One region of the Nocardioides salsibiostraticola genome, then DNA from elsewhere that is predicted to be linked to it. Evidence: predicted binding sites of a transcription regulator. Region 1 holds the regulator's gene; each other region holds the start of a gene.
What was found. The regulator LexA, encoded in region 1, represses DNA repair genes until DNA is damaged. The targets are predictions, from matches to a motif close to TCGAACANNTGTTCGA.

Region 1 (10,469 bases):
GACTCATCTGGTGGTCCTTTCCGAGAACTCATCGCCTCGGAACCGCGCGGCGACGAGCCGAATCTAACCGCTCAGGCGGCAGAGCAACAGGCCCGATCCGAGACCTGTGGATAAGTTCTGCGCGCCTCCCCTGCCCCAGGTGACACCCAGGCCACCTCCGCCACCTCGGTGGAGGTGCATCCGGGGTCACAGGTGGTTGTCGATCGTTCACCCACGCGGCTGGGGGCGAGACAACCGGACCGATTGGCCGAGATTGCTCACCCCATCAGCCACAATGGTGCCGTGGCCCATGGGAAACGCGCAGGTTCTCGCCGAGGGGCGAGGCCTCAACAGAAGTTTCGTCCCGTCCTGCTCGCCCTCGCGGGCGGCGTGACGCTGGCGGTGGTGGCGTGGGGATATCTGGTTTTCGCCGCCATCGACTTCGGCACGCAGGCGCGTGCCGGCCGGTCGAGCGCGTGGTGGCTCCTCGCGCTCGCCTCCATCGGAGCTGTGGCGTGCCTGTTCGTCGGACTGATGCTCATCGCCCAACTCTCGCGCGCTCTGGGCATCACCAGCCCTCCCCCTGACGACCTCCGCGCCCCCAGCGCCCCCGAGGCCGACCCGCTCAGCGCCATCACCGCGTCCACCCAGCCGACCGTCCCCCCGCGTCATGCAGGCCCATCCGGCGCGACCCGCAGCGAGTGGCCACCTCCGGAGCACGATTCCGACCCGCCGACCGGCGAGCACCGCGCTTTGGGTTGACCCTCAGCGGTCGGACAGTTGTCGGACGAACTTCAGCCCGACCAGGTGGTGTCGAGGGCGGCTACCTTGACGTCGCCGAAACCTGCCTCGAGCCCCGCACGCCGAGAGTCCTCTACCTGAAATGCCGCAGGGGGCGAAGCCGTGCGCGACGGCTTCGCCCCCTGTCTTCCCCGGCCCGCCAGCCTGGGTCGAAGAGGCTGGCGAAGTATGTGGGTTGGCTGCCTCAGGCAGGCACGCGAAGTCGCTGGCCGGCGTAGAGACGGCTGCTGTCGAGGCCGTTGAGGTCCTGCAGGTGAAAGATCATGTCGCGTACGCCGCCTATTTCGGCGTGCTCAGAGGCGATCGCCCACAGGGTGTCCCCCGCGTCGACGACCACGACCTGGGTGGACTCCGGCGTTTCGTTGGCTGCGGAGACCGAGGAGAGCAGCACCCCGAGCACCAGCGCCCCCACGAGAGCCACCATCAGGACGGCCCAACGACCGCGACGCGTCAGTCGGTAGGCGGGCATCGTCGCCCGCGCACTAGCGGGGCGGACTGGGAACGAGGTGGCTGTGGTCATCGTGAACTCCTGGGGAAGGGGTGCGTCTCTGTGTTCCCCGATGTCTAATCGCCGCCACCGACAGTCCGGCCGATCAATCCCGATCCGAACCTCGTTGGCGGTGAATCGATCAGACGTTCGATCGAACACATGAGCGAGACTAGATCAGGTGTTCGAACGAATGCAACCCCTCAGCCGAACATTTGTTCTAACGACCTCAGTTCACGATCGTGCCGAGCCCCTCTTGATCGCACCCTTCCCCTGCGCTGCGAACACCTTCAAGGCGCCGCCGGCCAGCGAGGGAGTCAAGGACGTGGCGCGCATGGCTGCACCGCGCCACGTGGGCACGGTCCGGATGACGCGACGAGATCCGACCAGTGCGACCGCCTTGTCGGAGATCTCGTCGATGCTGAGCAACCCACCACCGGAGTTGACCAACCGAGCAGCTAGACCGTCCTGCTTCATCTCCTCCACCATCGGAGTGGCCACCCCGTCGGGACACAACGCGTGAACCCGGATCGAGCGGGGCGTCTCGAGATCGACCGACATGGCCAGCGACACCACCGCTGCCTTGGTCGCGGCGTACGTCGACAGCCCGGGCACCGGGCCCAGTCCCGACAGCGAAGCGGTCATCACGATGTCGCTCCGGCCACCGTGTGCCGACATAGCCGCTACCGCGGCCCGTGTGCCCCACATGACGCCCAGGACGTTGATCTCGACCAGGCCCCGGACCTGCTCCTCGCTGAGTTCGATCAGCGCTCCGTCCCAACCGACCCCGGCGTTGTTGAACCACGCAGTGAGTCGGCCGTGTTCGGCGGCGACCGCGGCGACAGCACTGTGGGACTCCGGGTCACGCACGTCCTGAGCGATCCCAGCCACCGCGCCGATGGCGAGCGCAGTTGCCGCCGCACCGTCGCCGTCGATGTCGGTGATCACGACCCGATGGCCGCGAGCGATCATCTTCTCGGCGATCCCACGCCCGATCCCCCGAGCGCCGCCGGTGACGACACAGCTCGCCGGGTCGGGCTTCGTCGTGGAACGCGTCAGTACGGAGGGAGTCTTCATAGATCGGAGTCTGGCACCGCTCACCGTCTCGCGGCGGGGGTGAACGAACCGCGACACGCGGTTCGAACAGGTGTTTGAACAACGCCGTGGATCGGTCTAGGTTGCTCTCAGATCACTTTGACCGATCTTTGACCGACCCTTACCGGCACCGCCCCGGCGAGACTCGGTCGTCATACCTCACCGGAAGGCGCCCCCATGGCCAAGAAGACCGTCACCGAACTCCCCGACGGACCTCCCGACGCCACGGGCTTGACCCCGCGCCAGTTGCGGGTCCTCGCCCACATCAAGGACAGCATCGAGAGCCGGGGCTACCCACCCAGCATGCGGGAGATCGGCGGCGCCGTCGGCCTGACCAGCACCAGCAGTGTCGCTCACCAGCTCAAGGTGCTCGAGGAGAAGGGCTTCCTCAGGCGCGACCCGAACCGTCCTCGCGCCCTGGAGGTCTTCCTGCCCGAGGTGATGGCGGCGCGTCGGTCCCTCGGTTCGGCCGACGAGTCGTCCTACGACGAGACGGGGGTCGGCGACGCCCACCCTGCCGCCAAAATGGTGCCGGTGGTCGGTCGGATCGCCGCCGGTGGGCCGATCCTGGCCGAAGAACGGATCGAGGACGTCTTCCCGCTTCCCGCCCAGCTGGTCGGCGACGGCCAACTGTTCCTGCTCGAGGTCAGTGGTGAGTCGATGATCGACGCAGCCATCTGCGACGGCGACTACGTCGTGATCCGCCAGCAGCCCACGGCGAACAACGGCGACATCGTGGCCGCCATGATCGACGGGGAAGCCACCGTCAAGACCTTCCAGAAGAAGGACGGCCAGGTCTGGCTGATGCCGCACAACACCGCCTTCGACCCGATCGACGGCACCCACGCCACGATCCTGGGCAAGGTCACCGCCGTACTCCGCAGCCTGTAGGCCCCCACACCGACAGAACACCCGCGCGGCGCGGGGTCCGGCGCCTTCGGTTCCACAGGTCCGACGCGTAGTGTGAAAAGGCACCCCGCCCGCAATCTGACGGAGTCCCGTTGCTTCACCTTCCCCGCACCGCGCTGTCGCGCACCCCAATGGTCGCGTTCGTCGCGATCGCGGTCCTCCTTGCCGCGCCCCTGGCTCCTGGCGTTGCCGACGAGGGCACGCCCGAACCCCTCGAAGCAACCGAGGCACAGACGGCCCAGACCGCCCTCGAGGAAGCCACCGCGATCCTCGAGCCGAACGCCGTGTCCGGGCTGCTGCGCCGAGCCCTGCCCGATACCTTCCGGGTCGAGGGCACGATCGCTTTACGCGAACTCGCGCTGTCCCAGGAGGACCTGGATCCCCAGAGTCAGCGGCAGGCCAGCAGCCTGCTGGCCCGGCCTACAGACGGAAGCTCAGACGGTTTCGGCAACGGGTACGACGTCCCGGAGGCGCCTCCCGAGTGCTCCGAGGACGTGTGCGTGCACTACACGACCAGCGGAAGCCACGCGGTCGCTTCGACCGACACCAACAACAACACCGTGCCCGACTACGTCGAGACCGCGCTGGCCACGGTCTCGACGGTCCACCGGACCTACGTCGAGGCCGGCTACCGCGCGCCCAAGGCGGACGGCACCCGCGGCGGTGATGCTCGCACCGACATCTACCTCGCCGACATCGGCCGACGCGGGCTGTACGGCTACTGCACCAGCGACGAGCCCACCGCGACCCTCAACGCCAAGCCCTACGACACCTGGGCCTACTGCGTGCTCGACAACAACTACTCCGCCGCGGAGTTCCCGAGCAACACTCCCCTGGAGAATCTCCAGGTCACCGCGGCCCACGAGTACTTCCACGCCGTCCAGTTCGGCTACGACGTCGCGGAGGACCCGTGGTTCCTCGAAGCCACCGCCACCTGGGCCGAGGACGAGTTGTTCGACAACGTCAACGACAGCGTGCAGTTCCTGCGTGACAGCGCGATGACTCGACCCCAACAACCCCTGGACTCCTTCGACGGCTACTACCCCTACGGCACCTGGTCGTTCTTCCGGTTGCTGACCGAGCGCTACCGGGCTCGCACGGGCACGATGCCGAATCTGATCCTCGACATGTGGAAGCAGGCCGACAGCTCGACCGGCGCACCGGACAAGTACTCAGTCCAGGCGGTCGACGAGGTGCTGAAGGCACGGGGTTCCTCCCTCGGGGAGTGGCAGGCGAAGTACGGCGCAGCGAACCGCAAACCGGCCTACTACTACGACGAGGCTCGTGCGAACAACTACCCGCACTCCAAACTGGATGGCAAGACCTTCCTGCGCGCGGGCAAGCGACGTACCCCGGTGTTCTCGAAGTATCTCGACCACCTGACGACCGCGACCTTCCGCATCAGGCCGGCCAAGAACCTGCGAGCCAGCAACTGGAAGCTCAACGTCACCGTGAACATGGCCGATCGGGTCAAGGGGTCGGTGGCCCTGATCCGGATCCGCAAGAAGTCCGGTCACCTCGGCACCAAGATCGTCCGCCTCGACCAGCGTGGCAACGGCTTCAAACAGGTGAAGTTCTCCCGATCGAAGGTCAAGTGGGTGGAGGTCACGCTGGCCAACGCCTCGCTTCGCTATGACTGCAACAGCAGGACGCAGTACTCCTGCCAGGGTCAGTCCCGCGACGACTTCCTCAAACAGAAGGTGCGCGCGTACGCCGTTCAACGCTGAGCCAGCCGCCTGGGTGTCGGGCTCCCCGCACGCGACCTACAGGTGACGACGAGATGAACGCTCGCGTTCAACCGGCGTGACCCCGTCACTCCACCCTGATCTCATCGTTCTATAGAGCGTGACCACTCCATCTCCCGCCCCTTCCGAGCCCCGGCCTTCGGACGCTGTCCACCGGGGCGTCGACCGTCGTACTGTTCTGGCCACCGGCGCCACTGCTGTCGGCGTCGCCGCCGCCACGTCCGGCGAACGGGCCGATGCCGCGACGGGGCGACGCTTCTTCAAGCACGGCGTCGCCTCCGGGGACCCCCTCCCCAAGAGCGTCATCATCTGGACGCGGGTGACCCCGAACCGGTTCGCCCAGCCGGGCTCTGGCAAGGGACCTGAGGCGACCGTGGCTTGGCAAGTCTCCCCGGATCGTCGGTTCCGCTCTGTGGTTCGTTCAGGATCCTTCACGACGCGCGCGAGTCGCGATCACACGGTCAAGGTGGACGTGCGTCGCCTTCGGCCCGACACCGAATACTTCTACCGGTTCCGCTACCGCGGGGTGTTCTCGCGCACCGGGCGTCTGCAGACCGCCCCCTCCCGGCAGTCGCTTCCGTCCAACCTGCGTCTGGGCATCGTGTCGTGCGCCAACCTTCAAGCCGGTCACTTCAGCGCCTACCGTCACCTTGCGGCCCGCGATGACCTGCAAGCCATCGTGCACCTCGGCGACTACCTCTACGAGTACGCCCCGGGCGAGTACGGCTACGGCCAGGGCGACATCGACATCCGGCGGCACCGGCCACCGCGCGAGATGGTCGCCCTGTCCGACTATCGGCAGCGTCATGCGCAGTACAAACAGGACCCGGACCTCCAGCGACTGCACGCCCGCTATGCCTTCATCGTCACCTGGGACGACCACGAGATCACCAACGACGCCCACGCCACCGGTGCTGAGAACCATCAGCCCGACGAGGGCGACTACGCGGCGCGCAGGGCTCGCTCCCACAGGGCGTACGACGAATGGATGCCGGTGCGGATGAACGCCACCGCCAGGCTCGGCGACGGCGCCCGCCTCTACCGACGTCTGAGGTTCGGGCGGCTGGCCGAACTCAGCATGCTGGACCTACGCACCAATCGCAGCGAACAGGCCTCACTCGGCTCTCCCGCGGTCAGCGATCCGGAACGCACCATCACCGGACGGGCCCAGATGAATTGGCTGAAGACGTCGATCAACCGCAAACGGGTGCAGTGGAAGATCATCGGCAATCCGGTGATGATCTCGCCGGTCACCTTCGGGGCGCTTCCCAAGGACCTCATCGGCCCGGTCAACGACGTGGTCGGCCTGTTGCCCGATGACGGTCAGCCCTACAACGTGGACCAGTGGGACGGCTACACCGATGACCGACGCGAGGTGTTCGACTACATCCGCGACCATCAGGTGAAGGACGTCGTCTTCGTCACCGGCGACATCCACTCCGGCTGGGCCTGTGACCTGCCCTACGACAACGCGACGTATCCGGCCCAGGGTGAGACCGCGGGCGTGGAGTTCGTCTGCTCATCGGTCACCTCGAACAACCTCAAGGACATCCTGGGCGTCCCCCGGCGTACCGGCAGTGTGGCCGTGGAGAACGCGGTCAAGGCCAACAACCGGCACGTGAAGTACCTCAACTTCGACGACCACGGTTTCTCGATCCTCGATGTCACCCCCAAACGGGCCCAGATGGACTGGTTCATCATCGGCGATCGTGCCGACCGACGGTCCTCCCTGACCCACGAAACCTCCTACGCGACCGCCAGCGGGACCTCCCGGGTCGTCCGACAGAACGGACCGGTGCGCTGATGTGCGACCACCTCCCCTCGGATGCCTTCGAGCGCTCCGAGATCGACCTCGGCACCGGGCGCCGCACGCTTCTGAAGAGCGCCGGCGCGGGCTTGGTCTTCTCCACCGCGGTGGCCAGCCGGGCCACGCCCGCGGCCGCCGCCAGGAGCAGGCTGCGTGGCGCCCGGAAGCGGGCCTACGTCCTGGTCGTGGACGGCTGCCTGCCCGGGGAGATCGACAGTGGCCTGATGCCGAACCTGCGCGCTCTGCGCGAGGGCGGACTGCACCACCCGAAGGCGTCCTCCATGCCCATCATGGAGACCATCCCGAACCACGTGATGATGATGACCGGCAAGCGACCGGACAAGACCGGCGTGCCGGCGAACTCGATCTACGACCGAGCCCTCGGCGACATCCGCACCATGGATCGACCCAGCGACATCAAGGTCGACACGATCCTCGAGCGACTCAACCGCAAGGGCTACCGGACCGGGACGGTGCTCAGCAAGGAGTACCTCTACGGAGTCTTCGGGGAACGGGCCACCCACCGGTGGGAACCGTTCCCGATCATCCCCGTCTCGGGGCATGCTCCGGACGAGGCGACCATGTCGGCGGTGTTCGACATGATGGACGAGTTCGACCCCCATCTGATGTTCATCAACCTCGGAGACGTCGACCGAGTCGGCCACAGCGACTTCACCGGACCCAGTCTGCGGTTGGCCCGCCAGGCCGCACTGCGTAACACCGACCGTCTCGTCGGAGACTTCGTCGCAAAACTGAAGTCGTCGGGTCGCTGGCGAAAGTCGATGGTCCTCGTCCTGGCCGACCACTCCATGGACTGGTCCCAGCCTCACAAGGTGGTGTCGCTCGCGGCGATGCTCGAGGCCGATCCCGTCCTGGCCGGGAAGGTCCAGATCGCCGACAACGGGGGCGCAGACCTCCTCTACTGGACCGGCCCCACCGCGCAGAAGGCCGCCGCGATCACCAGGATGCGAGCCATCGCCAAGACCCACCCCGGAGTCCTACGCGCAGAGCCGCGCACCAACCGGTGGCTCAAACTCGGCCCCGAGGCGGGGGACGTCATCGTCTTCTGCAGGGCCGGCTGGCGCTTCAGCGACCCGGACCCGGTCACCAGCAACCCGATCCCCGGCAATCACGGCCACCCAGCCACTCGTTCCATCCCGTTCTTCGTCGGCGGCGGCCACCGACGCGTGCCTAAGGGCCGCTCGAGCAGCGCCCACGCCCGCACCATCGACGTTGCCCCCACCGTGGCGTCGTTCTTCGGGGTCAAGGGGCCGAAGCGGAAATTCGACGGCGTCGCGCGTCTATGACCTCAGCTTGAGGCGAGTCGCGCCAGCGCCTTGCGGACCACCGCGGGATCCGTGGTGCTCCACATCGGCGGCAGGCTGGCCTTGAGGAAGCTGCCGTAGCGGGCCGTCGCCAAGCGTGGGTCGAGGATCGCCACAACCCCACGGTCCGAGGTCGTGCGGATCAGGCGCCCGGCGCCCTGGGCGAGCAGCAGGGCGGCGTGGGTGGCGGCCACCTGCATGAAGCCGTTGCCGCCCGCCTGGTCGGCGGCCTTCTGGCGGGCACTCATCAACGGGTCATCGGGGCGCGGGAACGGGATCCGGTCGATCAGCACCAGCTGACACGTCTCCCCGGGGACGTCGAGGCCCTGCCACAACGACAGCGTTCCGAACAGGCACGTGTGGGGGTCCCCCACGAACTGTTTGGCCAGCTCAGGCAACTGAGCGTCACCCTGCGCGAGGGTGGTCAGGTGCGGCAGCCGCTCGCGCACCACCTCGGCGGCCGCTTCCGCTGCCCGGCGGCTGGAGAACAGCCCCAGGGTGCGCCCCTCGGCCGCGTCGATGAGCTCCACGATCTCGTCCAGCTGGGCCTTGACCAGGCCGTCACGCCCCGGCGGTGGCAGGTGACGGGCGATGTAGAGGATCCCCTGTTGGCCGTAGTCGAAAGGCGAACCGACGTCCAGACCCACCCACGGCAGGGTCTCCTCGGTCTTGGCCACCACGGGACTGCCGTCGACCAGCCGCTCGGCCGGCTTGAGCCCGACGGTCGAAGCGACGGCCGAGAAATCGCCACCCAGCATCAGGGTGGCCGACGTCATCACCACGGTCTTGTCGCTCAACAACTTGTCGCGCATCTGGCCCCACACCTGGAGCGGCGCCACACACAACCGCGGCGGCATCCGCTCGCTGCCCTCGGTCAGCCACAGGACGTCAGAGTTCAGGTCGGCCGCCATCCGGTCGGTGGTCGCGAAGACCTCCTGCACCGAACCCTTGGCCTGTGCCCGACCCGCGTCGCCGTCGGCCTCGCTGCCCGCCCCACCGGACTCCGCCTTCGGGTACGCCGACACACACGCCCTGGCGGCGTCGCGGACCAGCACCAGCGCGTCGGAGAGCTGCTCGGGGATCGACTCGAACCGGCCCGGCCGTGCGTCGGCCATCGCATCGCGTAGGGCCCCGGCCGCGTCGGTGAGTTCGTCGGCCTGATCACCCTCGACGTGGCGTTGGGAGCGACGGGCGGCCCGCTCGACCTCCGCCACCCACAACTCGTCGGTGGCGGCCTGGGTGACCCGCGCGGTCAGCTCGTGGGCCTCGTCGATGACCACCGCGTCGTACTCCGGGATCATCGGCACACCCTCGATGGCGTCGATCGCCAGCAGCGAGTGGTTGGTGATGATCAGGTGCGACTTCTGCGCCTTCTCCTTGGCCAGCTCGGCGAAACACTCCTGCCCGAAGGGACACTTGGTCGCCCCCAGACAGTCGCGGTGGTTGACGCTGACCTGGCGCCATTCCTTGTCGGTATGCCGCGGGGCGCTGTCGCGCTCCCCGGTGCCGGAGCGTTTGGCCTCGTCCTCGGCCCAGGAGCGCAGCTCCAAGACCTTCTTGGCCATCGACCCCTGGGGAGCTTCGACCAGGACGCCTTGTTCGTCGGGGACGCCCTCCCGGATCCGGTGCAGACACGCGTAGTTCGAGCGGCCCTTCAGCACGGCGTACGACGTGTCCACACCGTCGGGGCGATCAGGGTCGTTCTTCACGGCCTCCACCAACCGGGGGACGTCGCGCTCGACGAGTTGGTTCTGCAACGCCAGCGTCGCGGTCGCGATCACGACCCGCTTCTTGTGCAGCAAACTCGGGACGAGATACGCCAGCGACTTCCCGGTGCCGGTGCCGGCCTGGACCAGCAGATGCTGGTCGTCACGGAACGCGGTCGCGACGGCCTCGGCCATCTCCACCTGCCCGGATCGCTCGCTCCCGCCGAGCGCAGCGACGGCACGCGCCAGGACAGCAGACTCGGGAGAGGACCGGACGGTTTCAGACACCCGAGCACCCTAGAGGAGGGTTCGGACAGTCCGTCAGTCGCGCGCCACCGTCACGGCGTACGGCGCCAGCTCGGCCGCCAGGTCCTCGTTCGCGCGGCCGAGGATGACCGTGCCTTCGCCGGTGTGATCCATCGAGTCGATCTCGCCGTGCTGGTGAAGGCGGTTGACCAGATCGCCGCGCTCGTAGGGCACCAGGGCATGGAAGTCGACGTCCGGGCGAGGCAGCTCGCCCTCGACCTGCGCGAGGGCGTCCTCGATGCCGGCGCCGGTCCTGGCGCTGACCACCACCGAGTGGGGTTCGCGCTGCTTGAGGCGGGCGAGCACCAT
Region 2 (10,469 bases), on a different contig from region 1:
GGTCTCGCAGCCGAGCTCCTCGGCGTCGGCCAACGCGCCAGCGGCCAGACCCTTGCCGACCAGGACGTGGGTTCCGATGGGATTGCGCATGGGCGCAGGCTAGTGCGGTGCGGCGCTCAGACCACGTTGAGGGTGATGGTGCTGCCCTTGGGGACCAGCTCTCCCGAACCGGGGTCGGTGCTGAAGACGAAGCCCAACGGGTTGGAGCTCCTCGACTGCACCTCGACCTCGAAGCCGAGGTCCTCGAGCCGGTCGGTGGCCGCACTCACCCCGAAGGCCCGAACCGAGGGGACCTCGACCAGTTCGGGACCCTTGGAGACCACGAAGGAGACCGACTCGCCTCGGAAAACGGTGCCGCCGCTGGGGTTCTGGGAGATCACGGCGTCCTTGGCGACGTCGTCACTGAACTCCTCGGAGGCGACCTCCGCGACCAGCCCGCGCTTCTCGTAGGCCGCGCGTACGTCCTCGATGTCCTTGCCGACCCAGTCGCCCACGTTGATCGGTTTGCGGCCCTTGCTGATGATCAGATCGACCGCAGCGCCGGGACGCAGGGTGGTCCCCGACGCGGGCCTGCTGCCGATCACGACCCCCGCGGCCACCGTCTCGGAGAACTTCTCCACGCTCTCGTCGTAGGCCAGGCGCACCGTGAGCAGGGCGTCCTGAGCCTCATCCTCGGTCATGCCCGCGACCTCGGGGACGTCGTAGCGTTCCTTGCCGAGGGACAGTTGCAGGGTGAGCGACCCGTCGCTCAGCACACGGGATCCGGCGGCCGGATCACTGCTGATGACGGCACCGGCCGGCACGGTCTCGGAGTACGTCGGGTCGTCGTACTCATAACCCAGGCCGGCTGCATCCAACTTCGCCTCGGCGGCGGACTGCTCCATCCCCAGCACCCCGGGGGTTGTGGTGTAGCGAGCGAACCCGAACCAGTACGCCGCGCCGCCCCCGCTCAGGGCGAGGACCAGAGCCAGTAGGAACAGCAGAGGCCCCTTCTTGGGTCGCTTGCCGCGCGCTGGCTTCGAGGATCCTCCCCGGCCCGCGGCGGCCGAACTCGCCACCCCGGAGGGCGGGGAGGGCGGACGGGGTCCTCGTTCGCCTCGCTGCGGGGTCGCAGGAGAAACCGGTGGTGGGTCGGCCACCGGGTAGGTCACGGTGTACTCCCGGTCGTCGGGCTCGTGGTCCTCGGGGGAGGGCCCGCCCGCCGGGGTCGGCGCCAACAGCGTCGCCATCTCCTCCTCGTCCCACGGCTCCGGCGTGGTGTCCCGCAGCTGACGCGTGGTGGAGGTCAGGGCCAGATCCTGGGTCAGTTCGGGATCCTCACGGACCCCGGCCGCCAGCGCGTGGCTGACCCGGTGCACCTGATGGAGCAGGACCGATGCGTCGGCGGGACGCTGCCCACGGTCCCGGGCGGTGGCGCGCGCGACCAGGGCGTCGACGTACTCCGGGATGCCGGGGACCAGGCTCGAGGGGGCGGGAACGTCCTCGTGAACGTGCTTGTAGGCGACCTGGATGGGGGTCTCGCCCTCATGGGGTTTGGTTCCGGTCAGCAGTTCGAACAGGACGACGCCCGCGGCGTACACGTCCGCTCGAGCGTCCGCGCGACCCTCGATGACGAGTTCGGGGGCCAGGTAGGAAACGGTTCCGATCAGGACCCCGGCGGTCGCGGTGTGCTGGGTGTCGGCGCTGATGGCCTTGGCCAGACCGAAGTCGGCCACCTTGATACGACCGTCGTCGGCGATCAGGACGTTCTCGGGTTTGATGTCGCGATGGATGATCTGGGCGCGATGGGCCGCGCTCAGGGCGGACAGGATGGGTTCGACCAGTGCCAACGCCTTGGACGGTGACATCGGAGCTTCCTTGGCGATGGTGTCGCGCAGCGTGTGACCGTGGATGTACTCCATGGCCAGGAACACCACGCCGTCGTCGTCGCCCTGGTCGTAGACCGACACCACGTTGGGATGGGAGAGCTTGGCCGCCGAGCGCGCCTCACGCACGAAGCGGGTGGCGAAGTCGTCGCCCTCCCCAAGCCCGGCGTGCATGATCTTGATCGCCACGGTTCGGTCCAGGCGAAGGTCGGTGGCCTCGTAGACCGAGGCCATCCCGCCACGGGCCACTCGCCCGGCGATCCGGTAGCGACCTTCGAGTAGCCGCCCGGTCATGGGGTCGCCAGATCGAGCGTCGTTGCCGTTGGTGGCGTGACGATCTGATGGCACGGGCGACCCTCCTGCGACCGGATGGGGAAGGATCCGGGGTCTCGATCCTACGGATGCGCACCCGATTTGGCTCGTGTGCGGGGAGTGCGGCGTGGCGTGAGGCATCTCGCACCCGGGGCAGCAGGCGCTTCACGGTGGCCGGGATTCGTGCCTGAGGTGATATCAAGTGCTTATGAGCGCTCCCCTCGCCGATGCCGACCTCGACGCACTCGTTGCCGATTGGATCGATTGGGCCGAGGCGGCCCGACGGTTGGGTGTCACGGTCTCCCGCGTCCGCACCATGATCCGTGAACACGAGTTGGCGGCCGCCGTACCCCGGGAGGGTGCGGGGCAGCAGATCCCGGCGGACTTGATCCAGGACACCGACCTGGGCCCCGGCCCCGTCAAGGGCCTGCCGGGTCTGTTGACGGTGCTGCACGACCAGAACTTCGACGACCGCGAGATCATCGCGTGGTTGTTCATCGTTCAGGAGGACCTGCCGGGTCGCCCGATCGACGCGCTGCGCGAGAACCGCGGGTCCGAGGCCAAGCGCCGCGCACAGTCGATCGACCTCTGAGGCCACGGCAGTGACGACGCCGACCGATCACTGGCAGCGCAAGCCGAAGAAGAACAAACAGCGCAGCGAGTTCCTCGGCATCCTGCTCGTCCTGGCCGTCGCCATCGGGATCTGGCTGATCAACGGCCGGGACCCGGGGACCCCGACCGCTGTCCTGCCCTCACAGGAGTCCACCGTGAGCGCAGGGGTGCGGCCCAGCGCCCCGCCCACGTTCTCCTCCTCGGGGAAACCCATCGAGGAGTCAAGCGAGGCCTCGGACGTCGACCCCGACTCCGGACTCCCGCTGATCTCCGAGTCGGAGCTGCCTGAGGAAGCGCTGGATGTCCTCGACCGGATCGACGCTGGAGGACCCTTCCGTTACGACAAGGACGGTTCCCGTTTCGGGAACTTCGAGGGGATCCTCCCCGACGAGTACGACGGCTACTACGCGGAATACACCGTCGACACTCCTGGCGTTTCGCATCGGGGGGCACGCCGGATCGTGACCGGTGCCAGCGACGAGTACTACTGGACCCAGGACCACTACGAGTCCTTCTCCCGGATCGCGCGTTGAGCGGACTGGCGCCGGTTCTCGCGGGCCGCGAGCCCACAGGCATGTTCCGCTGGGCCGCGGAGTTCACCGCGCAGGATCTGACCACCACCTTGGAGGTGGCCGGCTGGCGCCTGGCTTCAGTGGACGGCGCCTACGCCCAGACCAAGGCCGAGGTCCTCGCCGCCCTGGGGGTGGCTCTGGACCTCCCGGACTACTACGGCGCGAACTTCGACGCCCTGGCCGACTGCCTGGGTGACCTGGAGACCCCCACGGTCCTGCTGTGGGACGACTGGGGTCCCTTCGCTCGGGCCGACGAGCGCGCTTTCTCGATTCTCCGTCGCATTGTCGAGGGCCGCGCCATCGACACCAACTCCACGAACCCGACCAACCCCATCAAACCCACCAACCCCGGCTTCCTCGTCCTGCTCCGCGGCGAGGGCCCCGATCTGGACATCCCCCTCCTCGACTGACCACGAAGTTCGTCAAATGGGGCGCCGAGGTTCGTCAAATGGGGCGCTTGATCGCGTCTGGCTGATCTCGCGTACCCATCTCGCGAACTTCGTGTCCCCATCTCGCGAACTTCGCGTCCCCATCTGGCGGACTTCGTGTCCCCATCTCGCGAACTTCGCGTCCCCATCTGGCGGACTTCGTGTCCCCATCTGGCGAACTTCGTGGGGCTAGACGGTGCGACGGGTGGCGGCGGCCGCGAGCTGACGCAGTACGCCGCACGCCCGCTCGTCCAGGGATGCCGCACCGGAGGGGTCTGGGTCCAGGGCGGTCACGGCCACCGAGGTGAGTTGCTCGATCACCGCCTCGACCTGGGCGTTGGCGCCCGAGGCATCGATGATCCGACGCAGGTCGTCGACGGCCGCGGGGGAGAGGTCGGTCCCCAGCCCGGCGTCGAGGGTGGCCGCGTCCTGGCGGTCTGCCGCGTCGAGGGCCAAGGCGACCAACACCGTCCGCTTGCCCTCGATCAGGTCCCCGCCAGCCGGCTTGCCGGTCGCCGCCGGATCGCCGAAGACGCCGAGAAGGTCGTCGCGCAGTTGGAAGGCCTCGCCGACCGGGAGCCCGAAGGAACTCAGCCGCGCCAGGACGTCCGGGCCACCACCGGCCAGGGCGGCGCCGATCTGCAGGGGTCGTTCGATGGAGTACTTGGCGGACTTGTAGCGCAGCACCGTCATCGCGGCGTCGACATCCGCCCGACCCCGGGCCTGCACCGAGACATCGAGGAACTGCCCGGCGATCACCTCGGTGCGACAGTCGTCGAAAACCTCCAGTGCCGGTCCGACCCGCTCCCAGGGAAGCCCGCACCGGCGCAGCATCTCCTCGGCCCAGCCGAGGAGCAGGTCTCCGAGCAGGATCGCCGCGGCGGCGCCGTACTGCTCGGGATCCCCACGCCAACCGTCTCGACGGTGCTCGGCCTCGAAGGCGCGGTGCGTGGCCGGCCGACCACGACGGGTGTCGGAGGCGTCCATGTAGTCGTCGTGGACCAACGCGCTCGCGTGCAGCAACTCCAGCGCCGCACAGGCCCGCACCAGCGCGGACGGGTCCGGCGTGGCGGGGGCCGCCGCGTGGTAGCCCCACCAGCAGAACGCAGCCCGGAATCGCTTGCCCCCACGCACCGCTTCGCGAGCGGACCGCACGAGCCGTTCGGCGTCGGGGCCCAGGGGAGCCAGGCGAGCAGCCTGGTCGTCGAGGAACGCATCCAGGGTCGTTTGGATCTCGGCCCGGAAGGCGGTTCCGTCCCAGGGCCCATCCGCGGGCCCATCAGAGGGCCGGACGTCTGACCCGTCAACTGGATCGACGGGCGGTTGATCGGGGGCACCAGAGACGCTCACGTTTGCGAGACTAGTAGCCGTACGTAAGACACATCGGGCCGGGCCGACGCTCCCCTCATAGACTTGGGGCATGACTCAGGACCAGCAGCCGGCGAGCCGCCGCATCGGCGAACTCATCCGAGCCGGTGAACGATCCTTCTCCTTCGAGTTCTTCCCGCCCAAGGACGACGAGGGCGAGCGGATCCTGTGGAGGTCCATCGGCGAGCTCGAGCCGCTGTCCCCGACCTTCGTGTCGGTCACCTACGGTGCCGGCGGGGCGACCCGCGACCGCACGGTGGCGATCACCGGGCGTATCGCCCGGGAGACGACCCTGGTGCCGATGGCGCACCTGACCTGCGTGGGCCACACGACCGACGAGATCGGGGGGATCCTGCGGGAGTTGTCCGACGCGGGGGTCCAGAACGTGCTCGCCCTGCGCGGGGATCCGCCGGCCGGTCCGGGGACCGCGTGGACCAGCACCCCCGGTGGCGTCGAGTACGCCTCGGATCTGGTGGCCTTCATCCGCAGGAGCAGCGACCTGGCGGTGGGGGTCGCGGCCTTCCCCGAGGGGCACCGCGACGCCTCGGACCTGGACGCCGACACTGCCGCGATGAAGGCGAAGTACGACGCTGGCGCGGACTTCGCGGTCACCGAGATGGTGCTGCGGGCCAATGACTACTTCGCCCTGGTGGAACGGTGCCAGGCCATCGGCGTCGACTTCCCGATCATCCCGGGCATCATGCCCATCCTGAACGTGAACTCCATGCGCAAGATGGTGGAGTTGTCCGGTCGCGAGATCCCCGCGGAGGTGACCGCCCGGATCGAGCCGCTGGCCGACGACCCGGCGGCGGTTCGCGCCGAGGGCATCGCGATCGCGACCGAGTTGTGCGACACCCTGCTCGAGCGGGGCGCGCCCGGCCTGCACTTCTACACGTTGAACCGCTCCAAGGCGACGCGAGAGATCTACGCAGGCCTGCAGGCCACCGTCTGAATCAGATCACCGTCTGAGTCAGGCCGCACCGATCGACTGCGCCACCAAGGCGGCGGAGAGCCCGACGAGGTGTACGCCGGACCCAGGTGTGGAGTGGGCCCCAGCGGCGTACACGCCGGGGATGGGCGTGGTCGGCCCGAGGCGGTGGCGCACCGTGGCCCGGCCCTGCCACATCACTCCCATGGGAGACCCACCCCACCCCTCGACGAGTTCGCGGGGACTGAGGTCGATGCGGGAGACGATGTTCTCGCGCACGTCGATGCCGTGTCGGGCGAGTGCCCGCAGCACGTCCTCCGCCAGTTTGCCGCGGCCGTGCACCGTCCAGGCGTGCTGGCCCTCGGGCGCGACGCCACCGGTCCGGACGATGAGCATCGGGTCGCTGTGCAGGACCACCTCGTGCGGCAGATCGGGGACGTCGCCGTCGAGCCCGAGGTGAGCGATCACCGGGGGGATGGCCGGCATCGAGGCGGCGACGTACGACGCCAACGCGGGTAGCCGTCGAGGGTCGATGGCGCACACGATGTGGTCCGCGGCCACCTCGCCGACCGCGGTGCTGACCGCGACCCCTCGTCCACCGCGCACCACGATGTCGCGCGCCTGGTTCTCGAGCAGCACGGTGACCTTGCGGGTCGCCAGCCGTCGCTCCAGGGCTGCGGTGAGTTCGCCCATGCCGCCCGGGACCTCCCAGCCGCCGAAGCACTGCTCGAGATAGGCCTCCAACCCCATCCAGGCGGGCACGTTGCGCAGGTCGTGGCCCTGGGCGACGAACGGGTGCCCGGCGACCACGGCGAGGCGTTCGTCGCGGAACTGACGACGCAACCGCTTGTGCAGGGTCTCCCGACTGCTCAGCAGCGCAGCGACCTCACGTGGGCGGTCCGCGGCGGCGGTGGGGACCTCGAAGTAGTGCCGGCGCAGGGTCTCCCAGACCTCGTTGAACGAGTCGACGTACCCCGCCCAGATCTTGCCGAGCCCGGGCCCGAGCTCATCGAAGGCGGCGACCTGGGCGACCACCGACCCGCCGGGGAGGCGGACCGAGGTCTTGTCCTCGAAGCGGTGTTCGCGCAGGACCTCCAGCGGCTTCAACTCCGCCTTGAGTTCGGCCTCCAGGGGCCGCCCGGACTTGCGGAAGAGATCGCGCATCACGGCGGGAACGATCAGCGAGGTGGGGCCGCCCTGCCAGGTGAACCCGTCCTGGGTGACCGGTGCCATGGCTCCGCCCAGCACCCGACCCGACTCCAGGAGAGTCACCTCGTGGCCGAGTTTGGCCAATCGTGCGGCACTCGCCATCCCGGCGAGCCCGCCGCCGATCACCACCACCTTCGCCATGCCGCTGACCCTAGACGTCGATGGTCACCGCGCCGGTCATGGCCACGATTTCGGCGTACGTCGTGGAGAACACAGCTGCGGGATGGCCGGCGGCGGCCCACAGCACGTCGTACCGCTCGAGCCAGGAGTCCAGGTAGGTGGGCACCGGCGAGGGATGGGCGATGGGGGAGACTCCGCCGATCGCCTGTCCGGTGTGCTGTTTGACGAAGTCGGGCTTCGCCCGCGACAACCGGGGTACGCCGATCGCCTGCGAGGCCTTCGCGGTGTCGACCCGGTGGGCACCGGAGGTGAGGATCAACACAGGAGCACCCTCGGCGTCGAAGAGCAGGCTGTTCGCGATCGCCCCCACCTCACAGCCCAGGGCCTGGGCAGCCAGTGCGGCCGTGTGGACCGAGTCGGGCAGGATGACGACCTCGCCGACACCACCGCGGCGGAGATGCTCATCTCGGAAGCGACTGATCGAAGGATGCTCGGTTGCCATGGATGGGACCATAGGGGAAGTCGGTCACGACGAGTCCACAGTGCGAGGGAGAACCAGACAGTGAAGTTGCCGGATTCGGTGCTCCGTGCGATCTGGGGCCTGCGCGCGTTGGTTCTCGTCGGAGCCGTGACCGCAGCGCTGGTCGTGGTCTTCCGGGACGATCTGATCGCCTCCTGGTCGGTCGGGCACCCGATCGACAGCGCGATCAAGCCGCCCGCCTTCGTGCCGGTGGCCCTGGTGTTGTTCTTGGTCACCGCCGGGCTGATCCTGGTGCTGGTGCCCTTCCTGCGCACCGCCCACCCCTGGGCGCGCTACTCGTTGGTGTCGATCGTGCTGGCGGTCCTGTTGGCGACCGTCGCCGGACTCCGCACGGACCCTCCGGTGGTCTTCGTGGTGATCTCGGCCGCCTCGATCCTGCTCGAGTTCGTCATCCTGGCCCTGCTGTTCCACCGGGACACCAGCGCTTTCCTGCGCGGGTCGACCATCGCCATCGACGCCTGAGGGCGACTCGCGCAGGGCCATCGGCCCGGTCCTCCACAGCCTGGGTGATCTGTCCTTGACGGGATGTCGGTGGGCGGGTGTACCTTGCAGATGTTCGAACACGCGTTCGAACGACTCGGTGAGGCGATCTCGATCTGCACCGCCGAGCCTTCATCCCTGAGCTCTGTTCTCGGGGGCGGTTCGAGAGGAGAAGGCGATGCGACGCTACGACGATCCGGTGGAGGTGCGCCGAGGTTGGGTGAGCAACTCCGGGCCCGACGGACTGAACGGTCAGGACGGTCAAGGCGGTCAGGAGGGCCCCGAGCAGTTCCTCTGGCGCGGGAGGCTGTGGAAGGTGCGCACGGTGGTGGCCCAGTGGGTCGAGACCGGACCGTGGTGGCTGGGTGCGGACGCACGAGCGACCCGCAGTGAACTGGTCGGGGAACTGGTTGGGGAACTGGTCGGTGCCGAGACCGGCCCCACGGGAGGACCCACCCAACTCCCCACCCAGCCCCGTTCGATGGGGGAGCTCCTCGAGGAGTGCGAGATGTGGCGGGTGGAGGCCTCGCGTGCCATGGGGACGGTGCCCGGCTCCAGCGGCGTCTTCGACCTCTCCTTCAGCTGGTCCGATGCGTCCTGGCGACTGGTCGGGTGTGTGGACTGATGACGCTTTCGACCCGGCCGGTGGAACAGGCCAATCCCTACGCCCTTCCCGCGACCACGCATTCCTATCTGCTCCGGTCGGCGGAGTCACTGAGCGAGGCGATGGCTACCCCCGACATCCCGACCCGTTACGCCTGCGCCCATGTCGCCGCGCTGCGGGCGGCAGCAGCATTGCTCGCGGCGAGGGCGCAGCCGGCGCCGGCCCGACGACGCCCTCAGAAGAACGCCTGGGTGCTGTTGAGCGAGGTGGCTCCCGAACTCGCCGAATGGGCCCGGTTCTTCGCGGCCGGTGCGGCGAAGCGGGCCGCGGCGGAGGCGGGATCGATCCGGGTGGTCACCGAGCGTGACGCCGATGACCTGGTGCGTGACGCCGACCGGTTCCTCGGAGTCGTGGAGCAGATGCTCGGACTGGTTCCGCACGCACCCGCACAGGTGCGCCTCGTCCGACACGTGAGTTGATGCTGAGTGTCCGACCCGTTCGTCCACCTTCACGTCGCCTCCGGCTACTCCCTGCAGTACGGCGCCTCGCACCCTCACGTCCTGGTCGAACGAGCCGTCGAGCAGGAGATGGACACCCTCGCGCTGACCGATCGGGACGGCACCTACGGTGCGGTCAAGTTCGCCAAGGCCTGTTCGCAGGCCGGGATCAACCCGGTCCTGGGGGTGAGCCTCGCCTACCGACCGGTGGGGTGGGCATCGGGGCAGAACCCGAGCAGAAGCCCCACGAGGAACCCCGTCCGAGGCGGCGCCTACCGCGATCAGCCCGTCGAGCAGGGCGGACTGCCACGGGCACGGTTCCTGGCGTCGGCCGACGGGCCAGGGGGTGGCCGGGCAGGGTGGGCTGCGGTGTGTCGGTTGATCTCGGCGGTCCAGTTGGCGGGGGACCGGGGGACTCCGGTGCTCGACCTCGAGACGGCGACCGACGAGGTCCGTGAGCTCCTGGCGAGCAGCAACCTGATGGTTCTCCTGGGCAGCGACTCCGGATTGGGTCCTGCGGTGACCCGTCGTCGTGACGACCTCGCGGCGGCCGCGCTGCGGGGGTGGCAGGAGGTGGTGCCACGCTCCCATCTGGTGGTGGAGGTGGTCTCCCACCGGTTGGGGGCGACCGGTCAGGGGTGGGGCCCGGGCACCACCGCCCACGCGGCGCGACTCTCGAGGATCGCCGACCGGGCCGGACTCGGCGTCGTGTTGACCAACGCGGTCCGCTACGCCGACCGCAGCGACGCGGTCACCGTGGACGTGCTCGATGCGGCACGACGGCTGGTGGCCCTGGATCGGCGGCATCTGGACCGGGTCAACGCCGAGGGCTTCTTGAAGTCGGGCAAGCAGATGTACGAGATCGCCGAGGAGATCTGCCGGGCCGGTGGGTTCCAGGGCAGGTCCGGTGGCGACCCTGCCCGGTCACTGTTG
Region 3 (10,469 bases), on a different contig from region 1:
ACTGGCCCGAGTCTTGTCATCCTCGGTCCCGCATCCGGTAGCTACGACAAGCGAGACGACGTTCAGGACACCGTCAAGGATGCCTGCAAACCGCTCGTCGAAGGCACGAGCAACGACAAGGAGTTCGCCAAGGATGTTCCCGCCTGCGGGACGGTCTCGGATCCGTCCGGGGTCAAGTCGGTGGAGTATCAGTTGCAGCGGTATCAGTTGAGCCTGCTCGGAATCCCGCTTCTCGTTCAGTGCTACGACGGCATCACGGAGTCGTGGAGCACCAACTGTGCCTATCGCTCGGCGCTCCTCAACGAGGACAAGTCGGCTTGGAAACTACCGAGCAAGTTCGACGACGCCCATACGAAGGACGCGGCTTACACCTACATCCTTTCCGTCAGGGCCACAGACGAGTCGGACAACGTCTCGGCCCCGGTCACGATTACGTACTCCACCCGTCGCCGTGGCTAACCTAGGCCGGTGGTCCTTCCGCAAGTTGGTGTCTTAGCCCTCCAGGGCGACGTCCGCGAACATCTGAGCGCTCTCGAGTCCTTGGGGCAGCAAGCGATCCCTGTACGACGCCTTGCCGAACTCGAGATGTGTGACGGCCTCGTCATCCCCGGCGGGGAGTCGACCACGATGGCCAACCTCGCCCGGACCTTCGATCTTTTCGAACCCATCCGGGCCCGGATCAAGGACGGCCTGCCGGTGCTGGGCACCTGCGCGGGCATGATCATGTTGGCCGAACGGGTGCTGGACGGGCGGTCGGACCAGGAGACCTTCGGGGGGCTGGACATCACCGTGCGCCGCAACGCCTTCGGCCGCCAGGTCGACTCCTTCGAAGGGCCACTCGAAGTGAAGGGCCTGGTTGAGCCGATCCACGCCATCTTCATCCGCGCTCCGTGGGTGGAGGAGGTCGGTCCGGACGTCGAGGTGCTGGCCAGGGTCGAGCAGGGACCGGCGGCGGATAGGATCGTCGCGGTTCGCCAGGGGCGAGTGATGGCCACGGCCTTCCACCCCGAGGTGGGTGGCGACACCCGCATCCACGAACTGTTTGTGCAGCTGATCCGCTCACCTGAGTAGAACTGAGTAGAAGAGGAACAGATGTCCGGCCACTCCAAATGGGCGACGACCAAGCACAAGAAGGCCGTCGTCGACGCCAAGCGCGGCAAGATGTTCGCCAAGTTGACCAAGAACGTCGAGGTCGCCGCCCGGATGGGTGGAGGAGATATCTCGGGGAACCCGACTCTCTACGACGCGATCCAGAAGGCGAAGAAGTCCTCGGTTCCCAACGACAACATCGACCGCGCGGTCAAGCGCGGATCCGGTGAGGACACCGGCGGCGCGGACTACCAGACCATCATGTACGAGGGGTACGGCCCCGCCGGCGTGGCGATGCTGATCGAGTGTCTGACCGACAACAAGAACCGCGCCGCGATGGAGGTGCGCACCGCCATGTCCCGCAACGGCGGTTCGCTGGCCGACCCCGGCTCGGTCTCTTTCCTGTTCCACCGCAAGGGTGTCGTCGTGGTCCCCAAGGACCAGGAGGGCAAGGCCGTCACCGAGGACGACATCCTCGAAGCCACCCTCGAGGCCGGTGCGGATGACGTCAACGACCTGGGTGAGTCCTTCGAGGTCATCTCCGAGGCCACCGACCTGGTCGCCGTGCGGACTGCCCTGCAGTCGGCCGGCATGGACTACGACTCTGCGGAGCCCTCCTTCGTTCCCGACATGCAGGTGGAGCTGGACGCGGAGGCAGCCGGCAAGATGTTCCGGCTCGTCGACATCCTCGAGGACCTCGACGACGTGCAGAACCTCTACGCGAACTTCGACGTCTCCGACGACGTGATGGCCGCCCTCGACGAGGACTGACCAGAACTGACGGCACCTCAAGGGGGCTGGGCCGCACCGAGCCACCGACCGGCGGCGTGTCGCACGCCGGGGTGTCGTCGCCTCCGGCTAGCGTTGGTCCGAACAGATGTTCGGACGAAATGCCGGCTCACAACGATCGGGAGGCGAGTGTAGATGCGCGTTTTGGGCATCGACCCGGGGCTGACCCGATGCGGATTGGGTGTGGTGGACGGCGAGGTCGGTCGACCGCTGACTCTGATCGACGTCAACGTCGTGCGGACCTCCGCCGATATCCCGGTGGCGCAACGACTGGTCACCATCGAGAAGGGCATCGACGCCTGGCTCGACGAATACGCCCCTGACGCCGTGGCCGTCGAACGGGTCTTCGCCCGGTCCGCCTCGAGCACCATCATGGGCACCGCCCAGGCTAGCGGGATCGCGCTCGTCGCTGCAGCACGCCGCGGCCTGCCCATCGCGCTCCACACCCCTAGTGAGGTGAAGGCGGCCGTGTCCGGCAACGGTCGCGCTGACAAGAAGCAGGTCGGCCTGATGGTGACGCGGATCCTGCGCCTCGACACACCCCCCAAGCCGGCCGATGCGGCAGACGCACTGGCCCTGGCCATCACCCATATCTGGCGCGGCGGCGCCCAGTCCCGGATCGACGCTGCTGTGGCGGCGGCGGGCGGTCGGACCGCGCCCTACCGACCAGCGGCCCAGTACAAGAGGAGCTTGCGATGATCGCCTTCGTTCGTGGACAGGTCGCTGACGTGACCCTGTCGAGCGCCGTGATCGAGGTGGGTGGGGTCGGTCTGGAGTTGATGTGCACCCCGGGCACCTTGGCCACCCTCCGCCCGGGCCACAGCGCCACCCTGCCGACCAGCATGATCGTCCGGGAGGACTCCCTGACGCTGTTCGGGTTCCTCGACGACGACGAGAAAGACATCTTCGAATTGGCCCAGACTGCCTCAGGCGTCGGGCCCAAGGTGGCCCAGGCTCTGTTGGCGGTGCTCAGCCCGGACGACTTCCGACGGGCCGTGGCCAACGACGACGTCAAGACCCTCACCCGGGTGCCGGGCATCGGGCAGAAGGGTGCCCAACGCATCATCCTCGAGCTGAAGGACAGGATCGGCGCGGTCCCGGCTGGTCGCTCCGGCTCCGCAACATCGACCCCACCCGCCTGGCGCGAACAGGTGCACCAGGGCCTGGTGGGGTTGGGCTGGACGACCAAGGACGCGGAGCGCGCCCTCGAGCGCATCGAGGATGACCCGGGTGCCACCGCGGGCCCGCAGGGGACCGCCGACATCGGCGCCCTGCTGCGCGCCGCACTTCGCACGCTGAGCAAGGCCTGAGATGCACGAGGACGATCTGGAACTCGCCGAGGAGCAACACTTCCGCCGTCTCACCGCGGCCGAGGCCGAGGGGGACGAACGCGCCGTCGAGGCCGCCCTGCGACCCCGGTCCCTCGATGAGGTCGTCGGTCAGCACCGCGTGCGCGAGCAACTCGGGCTCGTGCTCGAAGCCGCACGTGCCCGCGGGCGCGCGCCCGACCACGTCCTGCTCTCCGGTCCTCCGGGGCTGGGCAAGACCACTCTGGCCATGATCATCGCCCACGAGATGGCGGTGCCGCTGCGGCTGACCAGCGGCCCGGCGATCACCCACGCCGGCGACCTGGCGGCCATCCTGTCCGGACTCAACGAGGGTGATGTCCTGTTCGTCGACGAGATCCACCGGATGTCGCGTCCGGCCGAAGAGATGCTTTACATGGCCATGGAGGACTTCCGCGTCGACGTCATCATCGGCAAGGGTCCCGGAGCGACCGCGATCCCGCTCGAAATTCCCCCGTTCACGCTGGTAGGGGCCACGACCAGGGCCGGTCTGTTGCCCAGCCCGTTGCGCGACCGGTTCGGATTCACCGGCCAACTCGAGTTCTACGACCCCGCCGACCTCGACACCATCGTGCACCGATCCGCCGGCCTGCTGGATGTCGAACTCACCGCACCCGGGGCGGCGCAGATCGCCTCACGCTCTCGTGGCACCCCGCGGATCGCGAACCGGCTCCTGCGTCGGGTGCGTGACTACGCCCAGGTCCGCGCCGACGGGATCGTCACCGAGGACGTCGCAAACGCGGCGCTGGACCTCTACGAGGTCGACCGGCTGGGCCTGGATCGCCTGGACCGCGCGGTGCTGGACGCCCTGTGCCGCCGCTTCGGCGGGGGACCGGTCGGCGTGTCGACCCTCGCGGTGGCGGTGGGCGAAGAACGCGAGACCGTCGAGGAGGTCGCCGAACCGTTCCTGGTCCGCAACGGCTTCCTGGCGCGTACGCCGCGGGGTCGCATCGCAACCCCCGGTGCCTGGGAACACCTCGGGCTCACCCCACCCGCCGTGAGCGGGGTCGACGCCACGCTGTTCGAGGACTAGAGCCCGACAGCCTCGACCGTCGAGAGCGGGCACGACAGGCTCGACCACCAATTCCGCGATCGACCGTTACCCCCGGCTACACTGACCCGTCGGTCGGCCTGCCTGTGTGATTTCGGCGGCCCGTACGTCTTGCCGTGCCCATCGAACGTGTGTGAGAGGTCTTTTCGTGGAGCTCCTTCAGCTCTTGCCGCTGCTTGGCGTCGCCCTGCTGTTCTATGTGCTGATCTTGCGACCAGCCCAACGGCGTAGTCGGGAACTTGCCAGCATGCAGTCTTCGTTGACCGTTGGAGACGACGTCGTCCTCACCTCTGGGGTCCACGGGACCCTGACGGGGCTGGGCGATGATCACGTGTTCGTCGAAATCGCCGAGGGAGTCGTCATCAAGGTGGCCCGCGGAGCGATCGGGAACGTCCGCCGCGACGCGTCCGAAGAAACTGACCTGAACCACACCACCAGCGACACCGAAACCCCCGGAACAGACTCGGGCACTCGGTCGGAGGACAACTGACATGGCCAAGCGGCAGTATCGACCAGGGCGCACCCTGGTCATCTTCTTCGTAGGCCTGGCCTTCGTCTTCGGGCTCGTGGGGATCTCCGACAGCAACTGGAAGCCCACCTTGGGTCTCGACCTCCAGGGTGGCACCCGGATCCAGTTGACCGCCGACGGCAACCCCACCTCCGACAGCCTCAGCGAGGCGCGCAACATCACCGACCAGCGAGTCAACGGCTCCGGTGTTGCCGAAGCCGCGGTCACCGTGCAGGGCAGCGACTCCATTGTCGTGGAGATCCCGGGTGCGCAGGCAGGCGAGCTCGAAGAGGTCGTCAAGCGCCAGGCACAGCTCCGGTTCCGCTTGGTCGCGTGTTCGCCGTTCACCACGTGCGGCACCCCAGCCTTCGACCCGAACGATCCCACCGCCGGCCTCGAGGAACTACCGTCCACCCCCGAACTCCCGGGCGCCGGAGTCACTGCCCCGCCCGCCGCGGAGCCCGACCCCGAGTCGACCCCGGAGCCCGACCCGTCCGAGACCAGCGGCAACAACCGTCCCCCCGTCTCGTACGCCGCGCAGGGTGAGAAGAAGAACGACAAGAAGAACGCAAACAACAGCGCAGCCGAGACCCCGACGGAGTCACCGACGGACGGGGCCACCGACGCCCCGACAGACGCACCGACAGACGGGGCCACCGACGCCCCGGCAGATGGTTCGGGAGACGGCGCCGCAGCCGAAGACACCCCCGGCACGGTCGAGTCCGAGCTGGCCTTCCAGGCCACCCCGGACCAGGCATCGATCGATCTCTACAACTCACTTCAGTGCAGCCCCGAGGGCAATCTGCAGAACGCTGACGGCAGCCCGGCCCTCCAGGTCGACGACCCGAACAAGCCGCTGGTCGCGTGCAGCCAGCCCGAGGAAGCGGTCACGTCGAGCAGCGTCGATCGGGCGGCTGAGAAGTACCTCCTGACCAAGGCCCTGATCGAGGGCACCGAACTCGACGACGCCAGCGCTGGAATCCCGCAGGGTGAGCTCACCTGGGTCGTCACCCTCGAGATCGGCGGCGAGGGTCGCAGCGTCTTCGGCGACATCTCCCGTGCGCTTCAGCCGACCGAGGACCAGTTCGCCATCGTGCTGGACGGCCAGGTCATCTCCGCTCCGACCATGGAGGGCGTGATCACCAATGGACAGGCCCAGATCAGCGGAAACTTCAACGAGACGACGGCGAACCAACTCGCCACCAGTCTGAAGTTCGGTTCGTTGCCCATCTCCTTCAACGATGACGCCACCACCGTCACCGAGATCGGTCCCTCACTGGCCGGGAACCAGCTGAACGCCGGACTGCTGGCGGGTCTGGTCGGTCTTCTCCTGGTGATGTTCTACTGCCTGATCTACTACCGCGGACTGGGTGTCGTGGTCATCCTCTCGCTGCTCGTCGCCGCCGGGGCGACCTACGGCATGGTGCTGTTGCTCAGCGAGGCCGCGAACTTCACCCTGACCCTTCCGGGTATCGCCGGATTGATCGTGGCGGTCGGAATCACGGCCGACTCGTTCATCGTGTTCTTCGAACGCATCCGAGACGAGATGCGGGACGGCAAGTCCATGCGCGTGGCGGTCGAATCTGGCTGGGCCCGGGCCCGCAACACGTGTGTGGCGGCCGACACCGTCTCGCTGCTGGCTGCGGTGGTGCTCTACATCTTCGCCGCAGGCGTGGTGAAGGGATTCGCCTTCGCGCTCGGATTGACCACCCTGATCGACCTCGTGGTCTTCTTCTTCTTCACCAAGCCCATGGTGTCCTACCTGGCGCGCTACAAGTTCTTCAACCAGGGACACAAAATGTCCGGACTCAACTCCGAGGCGCTCGGCGTCGAGCGGGTTCCTGATCGACAGAAGAGCGCCACGGCTGGCGTCGTAGGGGGGAGGGCCTGATGGGTAAGTTCTCAAACCTCGGTAATGACCTGTACAACGGCAAGCGGTCCGTCGACTTCGTCGGCCGTTCCTGGACCTGGTACACCGCCTCGTTCATCGTGATTCTCATCGCCCTGTCCGGGCTGCTCTTCAAGGGACTCAACGCCGGCATCGACTTCACCGGTGGGGCGCAGTACACCGTCAACGTGCCGGCCGACCAGGACGCGGCCGACGAACTGCGCGGCGCCGTCGCCGACGCCGGGGTCGAAAACGCTGCCAACCCCATCGTCACCACCCAGGGCAGCAACGCGATCGTCGTCCGCACCCAGGCGTTGGACAGCGAGGAGAGCGACACCGTGGTCGCCGCGATCGTGGAGGTCTCGGGGGTCAACCCGGAAACCGAACTGTCGATCGACGAGATCGGTCCCAGCTACGGCAAGGAGGTCGCCCGCAGTTCAACCATCGGACTGGTCGTCTTCCTGTTCTTCATCGTGCTGTTCATCTGGGCCTACTTCCGGGAATGGAAAATGTCGGTCGCTGCCATGGTGGCCCTGGCTCACGACCTGATCATCACCATCGGCGTCTACGCCCTGACCGGGTTCGAGGTGACCCCGGCCACCGTGACGGGTGTGCTGACCATCCTGGCCTTCTCGCTCTACGACACCGTCGTGGTCTTCGACAAGGTCCGCGAGAACACCGCCCGGATGAAGAAGGACCACCAGACCTACGCCCAAGCGGCTAACCGGGCCGTCAACCAGACACTCGTCCGGTCCATCAACACCTCGATCGTGGCGATCATCCCGGTGGGCGTCATCTTGTTCGTCAGCAGTCTGCTGCTCGGTTCCAGCTCCTTGAAGGACCTGTCGCTGGCGCTGTTCGTGGGAACGATCGCCGGTGTCTACTCCTCGGTCTTCATCGCGACGCCTCTGCTGGTCCACCTGAAGTCCGGCGAGTCCGACGTGCTCCTCGCCGAGAAGCGCTCCGCGGCCCGGATGAAGCAGGCCGACCGCTACGCCAGCGTTCCCTCGTTCAGCGAGGACCTGCCGGTCCAGAGCGACCCGAGCGGCGACCAGGACCCGGAGAACTTCGAGTTCGAACTCGACGACTCCGCCGACTCCGCCGACTCCGCCGACTCCGCCGACCAGGCGCCCGGTGCCCGGCCCGCACCCCAGACCGGCGCCACGGGCAAGGGGCGGACGGTGCCGCCGGCACGCGGGCCGGTCGGCGAGAGCCGTGCGTCGGGTCGGCAGCAGCCTTCGCGTCAGTCCAAGTCACGACGTAAGAAGCCCTGATCGATGAGTCTTGCGGCTGACTCGGCGGTGTCCGAGGCCCTGGCGCGACTGGTGCGGGATGTCCACGACTTCCCCGAACCCGGGATCGTCTTCAAGGACATCACTCCGCTGCTCGCGGACCCGGCCGGGTTCCACGCGGTGGTCCAGGCGTTGGCCGACGTGGCCCGCGACGAGAGCGGGACGCCCACGGTCGATGCGATCGTGGGGATGGAGGCCCGCGGGTTCCTGTTCGGGGTTCCCGTGGCGATGGCCCTGGGCGTGGGATTCATCCCGGTCCGCAAACCGGGCAAGTTGCCCAGTGCTGTGCACTCGGTGTCCTACTCGCTGGAGTACGGCGACTCGACCCTCCAGATCCATCGAGACGCGCTGAACCCGGGCGATCGGGTGTTGGTCGTCGACGACGTCCTGGCCACCGGCGGCACCCTGCGCGCCACTCGCGAACTCATCGAGGCCTGTTCGGCCACGGTGGTCGGGGCGGCCCTGCTCATGGAGTTGGCCTTCCTCAATGGTCGCGAGCAGGTCGCAGACCTGCCGATCACCTCACTCTCGATCATCTGAGGTTCGGGCGAGCGCCACGTCATCGCGCACTACACTGATGTGATGGGAGTGGGGCGATGAGCGAGGACCGGGGCGCACCGCCCTCACGCGAGCGGACGATCGTCCCCGACGGCGTCGACGCGCGTCCCGGATCGGCCTCGGGTGCCATCGGACCCGGCGCGCGCAGCATGCGGGCCCGCCTGGCCCGGATGGGGACGAAGGGGGAGCCCGGGAGTCCGGTGCTCGAACCGTTGTTCCGTGCGGTGCGGGCCAACCACCCCAAGGCCGACCTGGCGCTCCTCGAGCGCGCCTACCGGTTGGCCGAGAAGATGCACGGCACCCAGATGCGCAAGAGTGGTGACCCCTACATCACCCACCCGCTGGCCGTGACCACGATCCTGGCCGGCATCGGCATGACCGAGCCGACGCTGGTGGCGGCTCTGCTGCACGACACCGTCGAGGACACCTCCTACACGCTGGACCAGTGCCGCGCCGACTTCGGCGACGAGGTCGCGCAGATGGTCGACGGGGTCACCAAGCTCGACAAGGTCCAGTACGGCGACTCCGCCCAGGCGGAGACCATCCGCAAGATGATCGTCGCGATGTCTCGCGACATCCGCGTCCTGGTCATCAAGCTCGCCGACCGGCTGCACAACATGCGCACGCTGCGCTACGTACCCCAGCGGAGCCAGGAACGCACCGCGCGAGAAACCCTCGACATCTATGCGCCGTTGGCCCATCGACTGGGCATGAACACCATCAAGTGGGAGCTCGAGGATCTCGCCTTCGCCACCCTGCACCCCAAGATCTACGACGAGATCGTGCGCATGGTCGCCGAGCGCGCGCCCTCACGTGAGCAGTTCCTCGCCGAGGTGATCAGTCGGGTCGAGGATGATCTGCGGGAGGCGAAGATCAAGGCGACCGTCACCGGTCGACCCAAGCACTACTACTCGATCTACCAGAAGATGATTGTCGGGAAGCGTGACTTCACCGCCATCTACGACCTGGTCGGGATCCGCATCCTGGTCGAGGAGGACCGGGACTGCTACTCGGTCCTCGGGGTGCTGCACTCGCGGTGGAACCCGGTGCTGGGGCGGTTCAAGGACTACCTGGCGATGCCGAAGTTCAACATGTACCAATCGCTGCACACCACGGTCATCGGCCCCGAGGGCAAGACCGTGGAGATGCAGATCCGCACCTTCGCCCAGCACCGTCGGGCGGAGTACGGCGTCGCGGCGCACTGGAAGTACAAGGAGGTCGCGCGGGTCGGCGGCGAGACCGGCAAGACCGGACGGACCACGACGGTCGAGCGCAAGGACGACGTGCCGGCCGACATGGGGTGGGTGCGTCAACTCCTCGACTGGCAGAGCGAGGTCGACGACCCGAGTGAGTTCCTGGAGTCCCTGCGCTTCGAGATCAACCGCGCCGAGACCTACGTCTTCACCCCCCGCGGGGATGTCATCCCCTTGACCGCTGGATCCACTCCGGTCGACTTCGCCTACGCCGTCCACACCGAAGTTGGCCACGCCACCATCGGGGCCCGCGTCAACGGTCGCCTCGTGCCTCTCGAGTCGACCTTGGAGAACGGGGACGTCGTCGAGGTCTTCACCTCCCGCTCGGAGGACGCTGGTCCTTCGCGCGACTGGCTCACCTTCGTGAAGTCCCCGCGGGCCCGGTCGAAGATCCGGCACTGGTTCAGCAAGGAGCGCCGCGAGGAGGCCGTCGACCGAGGCAAGGAGCAACTGGTCAAGGCGATGCGCAAGGAGACGCTGCCCTTCAAGCAGCTCCTGACGCACGACTCCTTGGGTCAAGCGGCCGAGCACTTCCACCTCAGCGACGTCACCGCGCTCTACGCGGCCATCGGCGAGGGCAACCTCAGCGCCCAGTCGGTGACCCGGCAGGTCGTGAAGATCCACGGCGGGAACGACGCAGCGGAGGAGGATCTCGCCGAGGCCGTGCAGATCACCGGCCGACGTCGCAACCGAGC

Region 2: ACYVLV_RS00175 (DUF6504 family protein) is a predicted target of LexA. The motif match lies at 8,512-8,527, and genes of this name have one in related genera.
Region 3: ruvC (crossover junction endodeoxyribonuclease RuvC) is a predicted target of LexA. The motif match lies at 1,959-1,974, and genes of this name have one in related genera.

The regions. Positions count from the first base shown of each region.
Region 1 covers NZ_BAAGQD010000025.1:430,011-440,479, reverse strand. Annotated here, with positions in the region: gene ACYVLV_RS14405 (DUF6318 family protein) at 1-7, opposite strand, end outside; gene ACYVLV_RS14400 (hypothetical protein) at 283-741, shown strand; gene ACYVLV_RS14395 (LysM peptidoglycan-binding domain-containing protein) at 965-1,300, opposite strand; gene ACYVLV_RS14390 (SDR family NAD(P)-dependent oxidoreductase) at 1,502-2,344, opposite strand; gene lexA (transcriptional repressor LexA) at 2,540-3,253, shown strand; gene ACYVLV_RS14380 (MXAN_6640 family putative metalloprotease) at 3,403-4,998, shown strand; gene ACYVLV_RS14375 (alkaline phosphatase D family protein) at 5,117-6,820, shown strand; gene ACYVLV_RS14370 (alkaline phosphatase family protein) at 6,820-8,130, shown strand; gene ACYVLV_RS14365 (ATP-dependent DNA helicase) at 8,133-10,049, opposite strand; gene hflX (GTPase HflX) at 10,176-10,469, opposite strand, start outside.
Region 2 covers NZ_BAAGQD010000001.1:38,424-48,892, reverse strand. Annotated here, with positions in the region: gene ACYVLV_RS00225 (deoxyribonuclease IV) at 1-90, opposite strand, end outside; gene pknB (Stk1 family PASTA domain-containing Ser/Thr kinase) at 117-2,213, opposite strand; gene ACYVLV_RS00215 (Rv2175c family DNA-binding protein) at 2,386-2,769, shown strand; gene ACYVLV_RS00210 (guanyl-specific ribonuclease) at 2,780-3,322, shown strand; gene ACYVLV_RS00205 (barstar family protein) at 3,319-3,771, shown strand; gene ACYVLV_RS00200 (polyprenyl synthetase family protein) at 3,979-5,139, opposite strand; gene metF (methylenetetrahydrofolate reductase [NAD(P)H]) at 5,210-6,109, shown strand; gene ACYVLV_RS00190 (phytoene desaturase family protein) at 6,128-7,435, opposite strand; gene ACYVLV_RS00185 (YbaK/EbsC family protein) at 7,446-7,916, opposite strand; gene ACYVLV_RS00180 (hypothetical protein) at 7,977-8,417, shown strand; gene ACYVLV_RS00175 (DUF6504 family protein) at 8,614-9,060, shown strand; gene ACYVLV_RS00170 (SAV_6107 family HEPN domain-containing protein) at 9,060-9,518, shown strand; gene ACYVLV_RS00165 (DNA polymerase III subunit alpha) at 9,525-10,469, shown strand, end outside.
Region 3 covers NZ_BAAGQD010000017.1:174,771-185,239, forward strand. Annotated here, with positions in the region: gene ACYVLV_RS11470 (signal peptidase I) at 1-459, shown strand, start outside; gene pdxT (pyridoxal 5'-phosphate synthase glutaminase subunit PdxT) at 469-1,071, shown strand; gene ACYVLV_RS11480 (YebC/PmpR family DNA-binding transcriptional regulator) at 1,093-1,860, shown strand; gene ruvC (crossover junction endodeoxyribonuclease RuvC) at 2,023-2,577, shown strand; gene ruvA (Holliday junction branch migration protein RuvA) at 2,574-3,188, shown strand; gene ruvB (Holliday junction branch migration DNA helicase RuvB) at 3,190-4,257, shown strand; gene yajC (preprotein translocase subunit YajC) at 4,424-4,765, shown strand; gene secD (protein translocase subunit SecD) at 4,767-6,674, shown strand; gene secF (protein translocase subunit SecF) at 6,674-7,945, shown strand; gene ACYVLV_RS11515 (adenine phosphoribosyltransferase) at 7,949-8,503, shown strand; gene ACYVLV_RS11520 (RelA/SpoT family protein) at 8,602-10,469, shown strand, end outside.